Regions from separate parts of the Citricoccus sp. SGAir0253 genome, predicted to be linked through region 1. Evidence: predicted binding sites of a transcription regulator. Region 1 holds the regulator's gene; the other holds the start of a gene.
What was found. Region 1 encodes LexA, which represses DNA repair genes until DNA is damaged. Its sites were predicted from a motif close to TCGAACANNTGTTCGA; they were not measured.
Positions count from the first base shown of each region.

Region 1 (7,701 bases):
CCGTGCGCGCGCCCCCGCCGTGTCGCCTCGTGCGCCCGTGCCGCCGCCGGCCCGCCACGGCGCCGACATCCCCAGGAGGTCCCGGATGACCCCGATGAACCCCGTTTCCCGCAGCACGCCAGACCGTTCCGGCGTCCGCCCCAGCGACTACCCTAGAGACCACGCATCTTCCAAGGAGACCATGACCGAGCACCCCCAGAACGGGAACGACCAGCACGGCGCCGGGGCCCCCGGCCCGGACGAGACGCAGATCCAGGACGTCATCGACCGCATCCTCGCGGCCGACGCCGCCAGCGCCTCCTCCACCCACGGCACCCGGCCGGCCTCCGGCCGCGCCCTGGCCCTCGCCGAGGGCGGCGACGGGCACACCGAGGCGGACGGCGCCCAGTACGACCTGGCCGAGCGCCAGGCCCTGCGCCGCGTCGGCGGGCTCTCCACCGAGCTCGAGGACATGACCGAGGTCGAGTACCGCCAGCTGCGCCTCGAGCGGGTCGTCCTGGCCGGCGTGTGGTCCGAGGGCACCGCCGAGGACGCCGAGAACTCCCTGCGCGAGCTCGCCGCGCTCGCGGAGACCGCGGGCTCCGAGGTGCTCGACGGGGTCATCCAGCGCCGCCACACCCCGGACCCGGCCACGTTCCTGGGGAAGGGCAAGGCCGAGGAGCTGCGGGACATCGTCGCCATGACGGGCGCGGACACCGTGATCGTGGACTCCGAGTTGGCCCCGTCCCAGCGCCGCGCGCTGGAGGACGTGGTGCGCGTAAAGGTCATCGACCGCACCGCGCTGATCCTGGACATCTTCGCCCAGCACGCCAAGTCCCGCGAGGGCCGGGCCCAGGTCGAGCTGGCCCAGCTCGAGTACCTGCTGCCCCGACTGCGCGGCTGGGGCGAGTCGATGTCCCGCCAGGCCGGCGGCCGCGCCGCCGGCGGCGAGGGCATCGGATCCCGCGGCCCCGGCGAGACGAAGATCGAGCTGGACCGCCGGCGGATCCGGACCCGGATGGCCAAGCTGCGCCGGGAGATCGCCGCGATGAAGCCGGCGCGGGAGACCAAGCGGGCCAACCGGCGCCGGAACCGCGTCCCGTCCGTGGCGATCGCCGGCTACACGAACGCGGGCAAGTCGTCGCTGCTGAACCGGCTCACGCACGCCGGCGTGCTCGTGGAGAACGCCCTGTTCGCCACCCTGGACCCCACGGTGCGCAAGGCCGTCACCCCGGACGGGATCGGCTACACGCTCTCGGACACGGTCGGGTTCGTGCGCTCGCTGCCCACGCAGCTGGTCGAGGCGTTCCGCTCCACGCTGGAGGAGGTCGCGGACGCGGACGTCATCCTGCACGTCGTGGACGCCTCCCACCCGGACCCCGAGGGGCAGATCGCCGCGGTCCGCACCGTGCTCGCCGAGGTGGACGCGCGCCGGATCCCGGAGATCGTCGTGCTGAACAAGGCCGACGCCGCCGACCCGGTGGTGCTGGCGCGGCTGCGCCAGCGGGAGCCGCGGTCCGTGGTCGTCTCCGCCCGCACGGGCGAGGGGATCCCGGAGCTCGAGCGGGCGATCGCGGACGCCATCCCGCGCCCCAACGTCGCGCTGGACCTGCTGATCCCGTTCACCGCCGGGGACGTGGTGTCGCGGCTGCACTCCCCGGACGCGGACATCATCTCCGAGACGTACGAGGCCGGGGGCACCCGCCTGCGCGTGCTGGTGCGCGAGGACCTCGCCGAGGACCTGCGGCGCTTCGCGGTCGACCGGCCGGAACCGGCCGGCGCATGACGGGGACGGTCCAGGAGGAGGTCCTCGCCCGCACGGAGGCCGAGCGGCAGGCCCTCGACTGGCTCGATGCCGCCGTCGAGGCCACCGGCGGGCAGCGCCGGGACGGGCAGCGGCGGATGGTCGTGGAGGTCGCGCGCTCGCTGGAGTCCGGGACGCACCTGCTGGTGCAGGCCGGCACCGGCACCGGCAAGTCGCTGGCGTACCTCGTGCCGGCCCTGCAGCACGCGGTGGACGCCGAGCGGCCCGTCGTCGTGGCCACGGCCACCCTCGCCCTGCAGGCCCAGATCATGCGCCGGGACGCCCCGCGCCTGCTCGAGGCCCTGCGGGACGAGCTGCCGCGGGAGATGACCGTCGCGCTGGTCAAGGGCCGCTCGAACTACCTGTGCCGGCACAAGGTCGACGGAGGGTTCCCCGAGGAGGACGGCGCGGCCCTGTTCGGCCTCGCCGACGACGGCGAGGCGATGGTCTCCGGCGACGACGGCCCCACCAGTCCGCTGGGCCGGGAGGTCAGGCGCCTGCGCGAGTGGGCCGAGGAGACGGACACGGGGGACCGCGACGACCTCGAGCCCGGGGTGAGCGACCGGGCCTGGCGCCAGGTCTCGGTGTCCGCCGTGGACTGCATCGGTCCCCAGCGGTGCCCGATGGCGGCCGAGTGCTTCTCCGAGCGGGCCCGCGCGGACGCCGCCGAGGCCGACGTGGTGGTGACCAACCACGCGATGCTCGCCCTCAGCGCGTTCGAGGGACTGGCCGTGCTGCCCGAGTTCGACGCGGTGGTCGTGGACGAGGCGCACGAGCTGCAGGACCGCGTCACCGGGGCGGTCACCGGACAGCTGTCCGGGGGCATCGTCCAGGCGGCGGCGTCCTCGGCCCGGAAGCACACCGCCGTCGCGGTGGAGGACCTCGTCCAGGCCGGGACCGGGCTGGACGCCGCGTTCGCGGCCACGCCCACCGGGCTGATCGCGCGCGGCCCGGACGAGGTGCAGGCCGGCGCGCTGCGCGCGGTGGCCGCCGCGGCCCGCCAGGCGCTGAGCGACTCCAAGGGCGGCGGGTCCGCCGGGGACACCGCGGCCGACGGCGGCCGCCAGATGGCCCGCTCCCGCCTCCAGGAGGTCCTCGAGGTGGCCGAGCGCATGCTCGGCACCACCCCCGAGGCCGAGTACCCGGAGGTGCTGTGGGCCTCCCGCCCGGGCCGCTTCGAGCCGGGGACCGGCTGGGTGCCCGGGGACGAGACGGCGGCGCCGATGCTCTCCGTCGCCCCGCTGTCCGTGGCCGGCCGGCTCCGGGATGGGCTGTTCGGCCAGGCGACCACCGTGCTGACCTCCGCGACCCTCGCCGTGGGCGACTCCTTCGACCCCGTGGCCGGGGCCCTCGGGCTGCTAGGGGAGGGGGCGCCCCGGTGGACGGGCGTGGACGTGGGCAGCCCGTTCGACTACCCGCGCCAGGGCGTGCTCTACGTGGCCCGGCACCTGCCCCGCCCCGGGCGCACCGCCGCACCGGAGTCCTACGACGAGCTCGAGGAGCTGCTGCGGGCCTCCGGGGGCGGGGCGCTGTGCCTGTTCTCCTCCCGGCGGGCCGCGGAGGACGCCGCCGCGGAGATGCGCTCCCGGCTGGGGTCCGCCCCCGAGGTGCTGTGCCAGGGGGACGCCACCCTGTCCGCCCTCGTCCGCCGGTTCGCCGCCGAGCCGGACACGTGCCTCTTCGGCACCATGAGCCTGTGGCAGGGCGTCGACGTGCCGGGCCCCTCGTGCCGGCTCGTGGTGATCGACCGCATCCCGTTCCCCCGGCCGGACGACCCCCTCGGCACGGCCCGCTCCCGGGACGTCAGCCGCCACGGGGGCAATGGGTTCATGGCCGTCTCCGCGACCCACGCGGCCGTCCGCCTGGCGCAGGGCGCGGGGCGGCTCATCCGGACCGCCACCGACCGCGGCGTCGTGGCCGTGCTGGACCCGCGGCTGGCCACCGAGCGCTACGGCGGGTTCCTGCGGTCCACGCTGCCCGACTTCTGGCCGACCACGGACCCCGCCGTCGTGCGCGGCGTGCTCGGGCGGCTGCGCGGCTGAGGGACCGGGCGGCCCCGGGGCTGCCCCCGACGGGGCGTCCTCGACGGGGTCTCGACGCGGGACGGTCTCGACGCGGGACGGTCTCGACGCGCGCGGTGCCGTCAGGCGGGCGCGGTGCCGTCAGGCGGGCGCCGCGGCGGAGAGCAGCTCGAGGGACTCCACGGTGCGGATCCCGCGCCACTCGTGGCCCTGGGCCGGGCACCAGGCCGGCCAGTCGACCGTCCAGCCGCCGTCCGCGTGCTGGCCGCCGGCGACGCGCTCGAGGTCGGCGGCCAGCTGCGCGGCCGTGAAGACGGCCCCGGCCGCCCCGCCCGCAGCCCCGATCGGCCCGGAGCCGTCCGGTCCCGACCGGGGGTCCGTGCCGGACCAGGGATCCCCGGCGAAGTCCCACGGGCGTAGCCGCTCGCCCTCCGCCCCGCCCGCCACGGGCAGGCCGCCGTCCTCCCCGAGCCGCTCGCGCAGCCGCGCCAGGTCCGCCCGGACCGCCTCGGCGGCCCGGACGCCGGGACCCGCGGAGGCCGCGGCGGAGGGGAACGCGCGTGGGGCGGGGTCATCGGGCGCCGGGCTCGCCGTCGCGGGGAGCGCGGGCGGGGCGTCGGCCCCGGGCGCGGAGGCGGACGCGCCGAGCACGGCCAGCTCGGCGGACAGGAACCGCAGCGCGTACTTGACCTCGTAGGCGGGCAGCGGCGCCGGGCCGCCCAGGCGTGCGTGGCACCACGCGACGGCCGCCTCGGACCAGCCGCCGGTGAAGCCCGTGCGCAGCGCCGCCGCGGCGAAGCCGAACGTCAGGAGGGAGCCGGCGGGGCCCGGCTCGACCCAGGGCGCCCGGGGCCAGGGCCGGGACGGCTCGGTCATGAACGGCAGGGACCCGTCGAGGCCGGACGTGGCGGCGGCCCACTCGAGGCCGGTGCGGACCCACGGGTGGTCGGCCAGCCCCCAGCCGGCCAGCAGGTCCAGGGCGGCCAGGGTGGACAGCGGCTCGCTCAGCGGGGACCGGAGGTCCGGCTCGAGCCCGTGCCCGAAGCCGCCGTCCGGGTTGCGGTAGGCCCCCAGCGCGGCGAGGACCCCGTCCTGGTCCCCGCCGTGGAGCAGCAGGTCCACCCGCCGGCGCTCCAGCAGCCGGGCATGGGTGAACACGAAGCGCTCGGCGTCCGCGACGCGCACGCCGGTCGGGAAGGGACGGTGGTTCCTCATCGGATCCTCCTCCGTTCGTCATCGACCCGGGCACGGTGCGTCCCCGTGCCGGGCCCCGGTCAGAGGGAGCGCAGCACGGTGACGACCTTGCCCATCACCGTCGCCTCGTCCCCCAGGATCGGCTCGTAGGCGGAGTTCTGCGGCAGCAGCCAGGTGTGGCCGTCCCGCTGGCGGAAGGTCTTGACGGTGGCCTCGTCGTCCAACAGTGCGGCCACGATGTCCCCGTTCTGCGCGGCGTGCTGGCGCCGGACCACGACCCAGTCGCCGTCGCAGATGGCGGCGTCCACCATCGAGTCGCCCGAGACGCGCAGCATGAACAGCTCGCCCTCGCCGGTGAGCTGCCGGGGGAGGGTCATGACGTCCTCGACCTGCTGCTCGGCCAGGATGGGGCCGCCGGCGGCGATGCGGCCGACCAGCGGCACGGGCACCCCGTGCCCCTCGACGGCGCCCGTGTGCAGCGTGGCCACCGGCGCCGGCGCGGCCTCCGGAGCACCGCCGGCAACGGGCCGGCCGTCCTCGTCGAGCAGGACCTCCATGGCCCGCGGCCGGCCCGGGTCCTTGCGGATGTAGCCCCACTTCTCCAGCTGCCCCAGCTGGTGGGTGACGGAGGACAGGGACGCCAGGCCCGCGGCGTCGCCGATCTCCCGCATGGACGGCGGGTAGCCGTGCTGGGCGATGGCGGACCGGATCGAGCCCAGGATGACCCGCTGGCGGGGGTGAGGGGACGCGCCGCGGTCGGGGACGGGGCGTCTGGCGTGGGCAAGGGGTTCCGGGTGGCCATGCGTGGGTCCGTTCTTATCGTGTCCGTGGGGCCGACTGGGCTGTGCCGTGGCCGTCCCGCCGGGCGGCGTCACGCCACGTCCTGCCCCCGATGCTACGGGAGGAGACGGCCGGATTCAAAGGTATGTTCGAACTTTCGCTTGGCGTGTCTCGAACATGCGTGCTAGACATGGCAACGAGGAACTAGAACACACGTTCGATCAGCCCGCTCGCCGGGCGGAGAGGCAGGAGAGCATGAGCACTGCAGCATCGATCGGGGTCCCCGTCCACCGCGTCGCCGGGTTCCGCCTGAACCGCCGCGGCCGCCTCCTGCTGCTCGGGCTGCCCGTCATCGTGCTGGCCGTGCTGGCCGCGGCCGCCGCCGTGTTCTTCGGCGCCCACGCCGTGGCCCCCGCGGCCGCCTCGCCCGAGCGCTCCGCCCCCGCCCTGCGGTCGGTCACCGTGGACTACGGGGACACGCTGTGGTCCCTGGCCGGTGAGGCGGTCCCGGAGGGTCCGCGCAACGAGACCATCCTGCGCATCGGCGAGCTCAACGACCTCTCGGGCCCGGACCTGCAGCCGGGGCAGGTCCTCTTCGTCCCGGCCGCGGGCTGACCCCCGCCGCCGGCCTCGGCGGCGTAAACCGGCGAGACCGGAGCGGGGCGTGGCCGCGGCCGGTCCTAGACTGGACCGGGTGAGCACCGACGATTCCCTGTCCAGCCAGGAGGCCCTGGCCGCCCTGCCCCTCCGCGAGAACCTCCGCGGGCTGAGCCCCTACGGCGCGCCCCAGCTGGACGTGGCCGTCGCGCTCAACACGAACGAGAACACGCATCCCGTGCCCCCGGAGGTCGTCGAGGCGATCACGGCGTCCGTGGCCGAGGCCGCCGTCACCCTCAACCGCTACCCGGACCGGGAGTTCACCGAGCTGCGGAAGCGCCTGGCCGAGTACCTGGGGCATGGGCTGTCCGCGGACAACCTGTGGGCCGCCAACGGCTCGAACGAGATCCTGCAGCAGCTGCTGCAGGCCTTCGGCGGCCCCGGGCGCAGCGTGCTGTCCTTCCCGCCGACCTACTCGATGTACCCCCTGCTCGCCGCCGGCACGGACACCGCCTACGTGGCCGGGGAGCGGGGTGAGGACTTCTCCCTGACGGCGGCCTCCGCCGCGGCCCAGGTGAGCGAGCACCGCCCCCACGTGGTGCTGCTGTGCTCCCCGAACAACCCGACGGGCACGGCGCTGGGACTGGACGTCGTGGAGGCCGTCTACGAGGCCGCCGAGGCCTTCGATGGCATGGTCGTGGTGGACGAGGCGTACGCCGAGTTCGCCCTGGCCGGGACCCGCTCCGCGCTGACGCTGCTGCCCGGCCGCCCGCGGCTCGTGGTCACCCGGACCATGTCCAAGGCCTTCGCCCTCGCGGGGGCACGCCTGGGCTACCTCGCCGCGGCCCCGGAGGTCACCGACGCCCTGCGCCTCGTGCGGTTGCCGTACCACCTCTCCGCCGTGTCCCAGGCCACGGCCAACGCCGCCCTCCAGCACTATGACGTCCTGCTGGAGAACGTCGAGGACATCAAGGCCCAGCGGGACCGGATCGTCACGGGCCTGCGCGAGCTCGGACTGTCCCCGGCGATCTCGGACTCGAACTTCGTCTTCTTCGGCGGACTGGACGACTCGCACGCCGTCTGGCGGGGCCTGCTGGAGCACGGCGTGCTGGTGCGCGACGTCGGCATCCCGGGGCACCTGCGCGTCACCGCCGGCACCGAGGCGGAGACGACGGCGTTCCTCACCGCCCTGCGCGAGGTGCTCCACCGGTCCTGACGTGGCAGCATGCCGGGCCGGGCCCGTAGACTGGGAGGGGCCCTCGCGGGGAGGGGCCCGAAGTCTGTGGGGGGAGGGCCGTGGCACGGCCGGACTGGAAGCGCGCGTAC
Region 1 is NZ_CP039424.1:2,322,527-2,330,227, reverse strand. It holds gene hflX (GTPase HflX) at 182-1,765, shown strand; gene E7744_RS10250 (ATP-dependent DNA helicase) at 1,762-3,825, shown strand; gene E7744_RS10245 (hypothetical protein) at 3,946-5,019, opposite strand; gene lexA (transcriptional repressor LexA) at 5,079-5,720, opposite strand; gene E7744_RS10235 (LysM peptidoglycan-binding domain-containing protein) at 6,034-6,393, shown strand; gene E7744_RS10230 (histidinol-phosphate transaminase) at 6,473-7,591, shown strand; gene E7744_RS15835 (Ig-like domain-containing protein) at 7,672-7,701, shown strand, end outside.

Region 2 (7,701 bases), 450 kb from region 1:
TGCTTGGCGATCCCGTCCACCTGCTCCGGCTCCATCCCCAGCGCCATCCCGGCGTCCCGGACCGCCCCGCGCGCGCGGTAGCCGTTCTGCATGCTCATCAGGGTGGTGCGCTCGGCGCCGAACCGGGCGAAGACCGCCTCGTAGACGTCGTGCCGGCGGGCGGACTCCACGTCCACGTCGATGTCCGGCAGGGTGGAGCGGTCGTGCGAGAGGAACCGCTCGAAGACCAGGTCGTGCCGCATCGGGTCCACGTTCGAGATCCGCAGCAGGTGGTTGACCAGGGACGAGGCCCCCGAGCCGCGCGCCGAGACCCGGACCCCCATCCCCTCGATCATCCGCACGACCTCCGCCACGGTGAGGAAGTAGCTGGCGAAGCCGAGCCGGGTGATGATCCCCAGCTCGTGCTCCAGCCGGTGCTCCAGCTCCCGGCCGGCCCGCGAGGACGAGAACCGGCCGCCCCGGCAGAGGTCCGGGAAGCGGGCGCCGGCCCCGGCGAGGGCACGCTCGCGCAGGACGGCGACCGGGTCCCCCTCGATCCCGATCACCGAGGCCTCGGGCACCGTGGGCCGGCCCCAGCCCAGGTCCGGGCCGGGGTCCAGCCGGCACGCCTCGGCCAGGGCGTGGGTGGCCCCGAGCAGCGCCCGTGCCCCCTCGGCGCCGGTCCCGGCCTCGCGGCAGACCTCGCGGGCGACCTGGTGCAGCGGGCCGGACGGCTTCAGCCAGCCCTGGCCGTTGGGCTGCAGGTCGGTGACGGCCTCCAGGGAGCTCAGCGCCCGGACGGCGTCGAGCACGTCCGCGGTGGCGGCCCCGTCCGGGGTGGCGTAGCGCACCGCGTTGGTCAGCACCGCCGGCACGCGGACGTCCCCGGCGGCCCGGAGCATCCGCACGGCGTGCGCGGCGGAGAGCCGCTCCCCGGGCGGGGAGAGGTGGCAGACCACCTCCACCCGCAGCGACCCGGCGGGCAGGGCCGCCCTCCAGCGGCGCAGCAGGGCGCGGCCGGCGGTGTACTTGCGCGCGGCCATCAGGCGCCCGACGTCGGAGCCCGGTCCCAGCAGCACGAACAGTTCCGGCGCGGCGCCGTGGTGGGACCCGGCGGCGCAGGCCGCCAGCTCGGCCATCGTGACGTACGGGGTGCCCCCGGCGGAGCCGCCCGTGGTGTGGGCGTGGGCCGCCGAGACCAGCCGGACCAGGGCCCGGTAGCCGCTGCCGCCGCACCCGCCGCGGGCGAGCACGACGATGCGGCCGGCACGCGCGCCGGGACCGCCGGGCGCCGGAGGGAGGCCGGGGACCGCGGGAGCGCCCGGGGCCGGGGGGCCGGCCGGACCGGGCCGGCCGGCGTCGGCAGGTCCCCACCGCACCGCCAGGTCCACCCCGGCCACCGGGGCCAGGCCGTGCTCCAGGCAGGCGCCGACGTGCTTGGCGGTGCCGTACAGCCCGTCCCGGTCGGTGCAGGCCAGGACCTCGGCACCGTCCGCGGCCGCGGCGGCGGCCAGCTCCGCCGGCCAGGACACCCCGTGGTGGGCGCTGAAGGCGCTGGCCACGTGCAGGTGCGGGAAGCCCGCACCCATCAGGCGCTCTCCCGCAGCCGCACACCGGCGCCGTCGTGGATCCGGACGAGGCGCCAGCGGCCCGAGTCCAGGTGGTGGGAGACGTCCAGGGTGAGCAGGGGCGCGTTGCGGGCCCGCTCGAGGCGGACCTGGACGCGCCAGACCTCGTGGTCCACCAGCCCGGCGCCCCGGCCCCGCTCGGCCCGGCGCTCCTCGGTCCACCAGCGGCGCCGCTCGTACCAGCGCACCGGATCGGCCGCCAGGACGTACGTCCGCCCGTTCCATTCCAGGCGCCGGGGCACCCCTGCGGTGGTGCACTCGACCCTGACCGATTGCGTGAAGATTCCCATGGGACCTGGTTCCTGCCCTGTTCTCGTCGTGCCTTCTCGTGCCGTGGGGTCACCACCGGCGTGGGCCGGCGGTGCGTCCGGGTGCCCCGGGGCTCCGGGACCGGCCGTCTGGGAAGGAACGGTCGGTCCGGGGCCGGGACGGCCGGACTGGCGGTAGGAGGTAGACGGCCTGGGGGAAGGCGGGCCGTACTCCACCATGGTATTAGAACTCATGTTCTAGTACCAAGGGGGAGGCTACGGACCGCGCCTGACACGATAAGAGCGCAGGTCACGGCCCCCTCGGCGGCGGGGCGGGCCGCAGGGCGGGCCGCGGGGCAGGGGGGGGACCAGGGGACGCGGGAGGCCGGCGCCGCCCCACGCACGAGGCCGCGGCCCCGTGGGGGCCGCGGCCTCGGATCGGCCCGGGGGTCAGCGCCCCCGGGCCGGGGTCGTCACCGGGAGGACGGAGCCCCCGGGACGGCCGGCGTCACCAGGACGGCAGGGCGGGCAGCGGACCGTCGGCCTCCACGTTCTCGGCCTCGCCGCGGGCCAGCCAGGCCAGTAGGCCCTCCCGGTCCGACTCCACGCGCAGGGCGCCGTCCCCGACGACCCACTCGTCGCGCTCCTCGGTCACGAGCGTCATCCCCGGGGCTCCCTTGGCCCGCATGGTCCGCACGGCCGCCTCGACCGCGTTGAGCAGCGAGTCCGGGTCCGCCTCCTCGATGGTCCAGGCGGTGTCCAGGTCGTGGTGGTGCACCACGACCTCGGCGATCCGCAGGGCGACGATGGAGGTCACCGGGATCTCCTTGCCGTGCAGGTCCACCGACTCGACCGCCAGGTCCCCGCTCAGCCGCTCGGACTGGGCCGCGAAGTACTCGCCGGCCTCGCGCAGCCGCGCCACGAGCTCCTCGCGCGGCAGGGCGGCCAGCTCGTCGATCTCCGCGTCCCGGGCCTCCCGGGAGGGGTACGGCTGCTGCTCCTCGCCGGTCGTGGCCCAGTCGATGAGCCGCACGAGGGCCCGGCCGTTGGAGGCCAGGTGCGCCACGACGTGGGCCCGGCTCCACCCCTCGCACAGCGACGGGGCCCGGAGCTCCTCCTCCGACAGGGAGGCGACGGTGGCCTCGAGCATGGCGGTCTCCCGGCCGAGGCGGGACAGGTCGGAATGCAGTCGCGCAGGGTTGATCATGCACGCCACCCTATCCGTGGGACCGGTCACGGGCCACGACCCCCACCGGACCGTCCAGACGCATTCCGTCACCATCGAGAGCGTGGGGATCTCAACGATTCCGACCCCGGGCCGGCACCCCCCACCCCCCGGCGGATCACCGGGGAAAACCCTCATATGACGCCGCTCACATCTCTGGAACCGTAGTCGACAGTCCCGGGACGACTGCCGTCCCGCCACCGATCCGGCCACCCGGCCGTGACCCCGACCAGAGAGGAACCCCGGGAATGCCACAGGCTCATCACTCCGTCTCCCCGGACCCCGCCAAGGAGCGACGCACCGCCAACTGGGTCGCCGCCATCGTCTGCCTCGCGCTGCTGTTCGACGGCTACGACCTGACCGTGTACGGCACCGTGCTCTCCACCCTCATGGACGACCCCGGCCACATCGGCGCCGTGGACCCGGCCACCGCTGGCGCCCTGGGCTCCTACGCCCTGCTCGGGGTCCTCGTCGGCTCGCTGACCTGCGGCTTCCTGGGCGACCACTTCGGCCGCCGCCGCCTGGTCCTGGGCGGCATCGCCTGGTTCTCGATCGGCATGTTCCTCACCGCGCTGAGCACCTCCGTGATGATGTTCGGCCTGTTGCGCTTCCTGACCGGCCTGGGGCTCGGCGTGCTGCTGGCCACGGCCGGCGCGACGATCGCCGAGTTCGCCCCGGCCGGGCGCCGCAACTTCTACAACGCCGTCGTCTACTCGGGCATCCCGGCCGGCGGCGTCATCGCCGCCCTGCTCGGCATGGGCCTGCTCGAGCCGCTCGGCTGGCGCGGGCTGTTCCTCATCGGGGCCACCCCGATCCTGTTCCTGCTGCCCCTGGCCTGGTTCAAGCTGCCGGAGTCCCCGCGCTGGCTGCACTCGCGCGGCCGCGTCGAGGACGCCCGCCGGGTCAGCGAGCGCACCGGCGTCCCGCTCGTCGAGGAGGTCGTCGTCCAGCAGGCCGGCGCCGCCCCCGCCCGCCGCGGCTTCGCCGCGGCCTTCTCCCGCACCTTCTTCCTGCCCACGGTCCTGCTCGGCTTCATGTCCTTCTCCGGGCTGCTGCTGACCTACGGCCTGAACACCTGGCTGCCGCGCATCATGGAGGGCTACGGCTTCGACAAGAGCTACTCCCTGTCCTTCCTGCTGATCCTCAACGGCGGAGCCGTCCTCGGGGGGATCGTCGCCTCGATGGCCGCCGACCGCCTCGGCGCGCAGCGGCTCGTCGCCACCACCTTCGTGCTGGCCGCGATCACCCTCGTGCTGATGACCTTCCAGTTCCCCGCCCCGGTCCTGTTCCTCTACATCGCGATCGCCGGCGTGGGCACCCTGGGCACCCAGGTGTTGATCTACGGCTTCAGCTCGAACTACTACACCACCAACGCCCGCGCGGCCGGGGTGTCCTGGGTCGCCGGCTTCGGCCGGATCGGCGGCGTCCTCGGCCCGCTCGTGGGCGGCTGGCTCGCCGCGGCCGGCATCACCGGCGGCACCGCCTTCTACATCTTCGGCGGGGTCGCCCTCTTCGGCGCCCTCGTCACCATCCTGGTGCCCCGCCAGCGCCGGCTCGAGGCGGCCGAGGAGCGGGCCGAGGAGCTCGCCGCCGGCTCCTCCGGTGACCTCGCCGGCCCGGGCACCGGCCAGGGCGCACCCACCGTGGACACCGCGGGCACGCGGGCCTGAGGCCCTTCCCCGGTCCCGCACCGCGCGGGACCGGGGTCCCCCCACCACCGGGCGGGCCGGCGTCGACGACGCCGGCCCGCCCGTGGCATGTCCGGGGCCGCCCCCGACGGCGCGCGGGCCGGCAACGCGGTCCCGGGGAGCTCACTCCCCGCGGCGGTAGCGGGCGGCGAGCTCGCTGCGGGAGCGGATCCCGAGCTTCCGGTAGATCCGCGTCAGGTGGTACTGCACCGTCTTCTCGGCCAGGAACAGGGACCGGGCGGCCTCCTTGTTGGTGGCCCCGGCCGCCACGAGCTCGGCCACGGCCAGTTCCTGGGCGGTCAGCTCGCTCTCGGCCCGGCCGACGACGGCCAGCACCGGATCGGCGGGGTCCTCCACGCCGGAGGTGTCCATGCCGGTCGCCTTGAGCTCGCGGTCGCAGCGGTCCACGTAGGTCGTCGCGCCGAGGGCGTCGTACAGGTCCCGGGCGACCTGCAGCACGGAGGAGGCCAGGCGCCGCTTGCCCGCCCGGCGCATGCTCTGCCCGAAGGCGAAGCTGATGCGGGCGCGCAGGTAGGGCCGGTGCAGCCCGCGCAGGTGCAGCAGCGCCCGCTCGAAGTGCTCGCGGGCCGAGTCCGGGTCGCCCTGGGCGGCCACCAGCCGGCCGCGGGCCCACGCCAGCCGGGCCTCGTCGGTGGGGATCGCCCGTTCGCGCGGCACGGCCTCGAGGTCCCGCAGGAACGCGGCGGCCCGGTCGAGCCGGTTCGTCATGACGAGCGCGTTGACGTAGGTGTCCTGCCACGGCCAGAACGAGACGCGCTCGGGGGTCCAGGGGTCGATCTCGGTGAGCGGCTCGAGGGCCTCGAGCGCGCTCTCGTAGTCGGCCCGGGCCTCGTGGAAGCGGGCCCGCGCCAGGTGCGAGGGGACCTGCATGGCCGCGTAGGAGCCCGGGTGCACGGCGGCGCGCGAGACGTACTGCCGGGCCCGCGCCCAGTCCCCGCGCATGGACCACAGCTCGGCGGCGGTCCAGTACAGCAGCGGCCCCACGAGGGGCATGCGCGAGGCCTCCAGCCGGGACGAGGCCCGGGAGACCGTGATCGCGGCCGCGTCCCAGTCACCGAGGATCAGCTGGGTCCGGGCCAGCCACGCCTCGGCCCACAGCGAGATCCGCAGGGACCCCCCGCGCGGCTCGGTGGGGGTGGCGGCCTCGAAGTTGACGAGGGCGTGCTCCACGTCGTCGGCGCGCAGCGCGAGCCAGGCCGCGCCCATCTGCAGCCGCTGCTTCTGGGCCGTCTCCCCCGCGAGCCCGAGCGCCTCCTCGTAGGCCGCCTCGGCCTCGTGCAGGCGGCCCTGGGCGTAGAGGCCGAGCCCGTAGATCGCGGCCGACTCGACGTGCGCCGGCGCACCCGCCGGGGTGAGGGACATGGCCGTCTCCGCCCACCGGGTCATGGCCGGACCGTCCCAGGACGCCAGTCCGTGCAGCACGAGCCGCTGGGCCACCTGCGCCGCGGCCTCGGGGTCCGTGGCGGGATCGCTGGCCTCCCAGGCCTGGGTGAGCTGGGTCCGGGCGCTGTGGTTCTGGCCGGAGGCGGTGGAGAGGTAGCCGAGCACGGAGGAGCGCAGCGGCGAGGCGGGCATCGACTCGACGGCCGCGGTCCACACCTGCGCCTCGGCGATGCTGCCCGAGCCGACGAGCGCGTCCACGGCGCGCAGCACGCGGTCCCCGCGGTCGGTGCCGTCGGGCGAGAGCCGCGCGGCGGCGAACAGGGCGTTGGACACGTCGTGCCAGGCCCCGCGCCGGGCCTGGCGCCGGGCGAACTCCTCCAGTTCCCGGGCGAGGTCCTCGTCCGCGCCGAGCGTCGCCGCCACCCGGTGCGCCAGCCGCTGGCCCTCGTCCGCGACCACCTCGGCGGCCCGGCGGTGCAGGGCGAGCCGGCGGCTCGGCGGCACCAGGTCGTACACGGCCTCGGCGGCGCCGGGCTCCACGAAGTCCACCACCGACCGGGCCTCGTCGCTGCGCAGCCGCACGAGGCCCGCGCGGTGCGCCTCGTCGAGCGCCTGCATGACGGAGCCCACCCCGCTGACCCGGCCGGTCTCCTCCGGTCCGGCCTGGTCGCCCAGCACGGCCACGGCCTCGACGACGGCCGTCAGCTCCGGCGAACCGGCGGCCAGCAGGCCCGAGACCTGGGCGACCATCCGCGAGCTCGCCGGCAGCGACGGGAACCAGCTCTGCCACGTCTCGGGGGGCAGCTCGCCCAGCAGCTCCACGATCGGCTGGGGCCAGCCGCGGGTGTGCGCGACGAGCCGCTGGGCCGCCGTCGTGCCCAGGTCCAGCCCGAAGTCGCGCCGGGCGAGGTCCTGGACCTCGCCCGCGGTCAGCGGGTCCAGCTGCAGCCGGCCGGCCCGGTGGCCGTTGAGCGCGCCGAGCAGCCCGGCGGGCAGGCCCTGCGCGCCGGCGGAGTCCAGCGTCAGGACGAACAGCACGCGCTTGCCGCGCAGCCGGCGCAGCACGAAGACGAGGATCCGCAGGGTCTCCTCGTCGAGGTGGTGGACGTCGTCGATCGCGACGACGACGGTCGCCTTGGCCTGGAGGGCCTCCAGGTGCGTCATGAAGGTGGCCGCGTGCGCGGCCGCCTGGGCGGGGGTCAGCTCCGGCACGGGCGCGGAGGAGGGGACGGCGCCGGCGTCGTAGGCCTTGGCCGAGCGGATCGGCGCCGTCTGCATGAGCTGGGAGTAGCCGGCCAGCGCCAGCTGCCGCTCCCAGGGGTCGCCCACGGCGCTGAGCACGCGCACGCCGCGCAGCAGCTGGCGGCAGTGCTGCAGGAACACCTCGAGCACCGCGGTCTTGCCGGAGCCGGCGGGACCCGTCAGCACGACCGTGCGCACGTGGCCGCGGCGCACCTCGCGCAGCGTCTCCTCGAGGTGCGCGAAGACGGCGTCCCGGCCCACGAGCGGCTGCTCGTGGGCCGGGTCGC
Region 2 is NZ_CP039424.1:1,869,015-1,876,715, forward strand. It holds gene E7744_RS08305 (DNA polymerase III subunit alpha) at 1-1,568, opposite strand, end outside; gene E7744_RS08310 (DUF6504 family protein) at 1,568-1,897, opposite strand; gene E7744_RS08315 (maleylpyruvate isomerase family mycothiol-dependent enzyme) at 2,364-3,062, opposite strand; gene E7744_RS08320 (aromatic acid/H+ symport family MFS transporter) at 3,329-4,750, shown strand; gene E7744_RS08325 (LuxR family transcriptional regulator) at 4,892-7,701, opposite strand, start outside.
Region 2: E7744_RS08310 (DUF6504 family protein) is a predicted target of LexA. The motif match lies at 2,101-2,116, and genes of this name have one in related genera.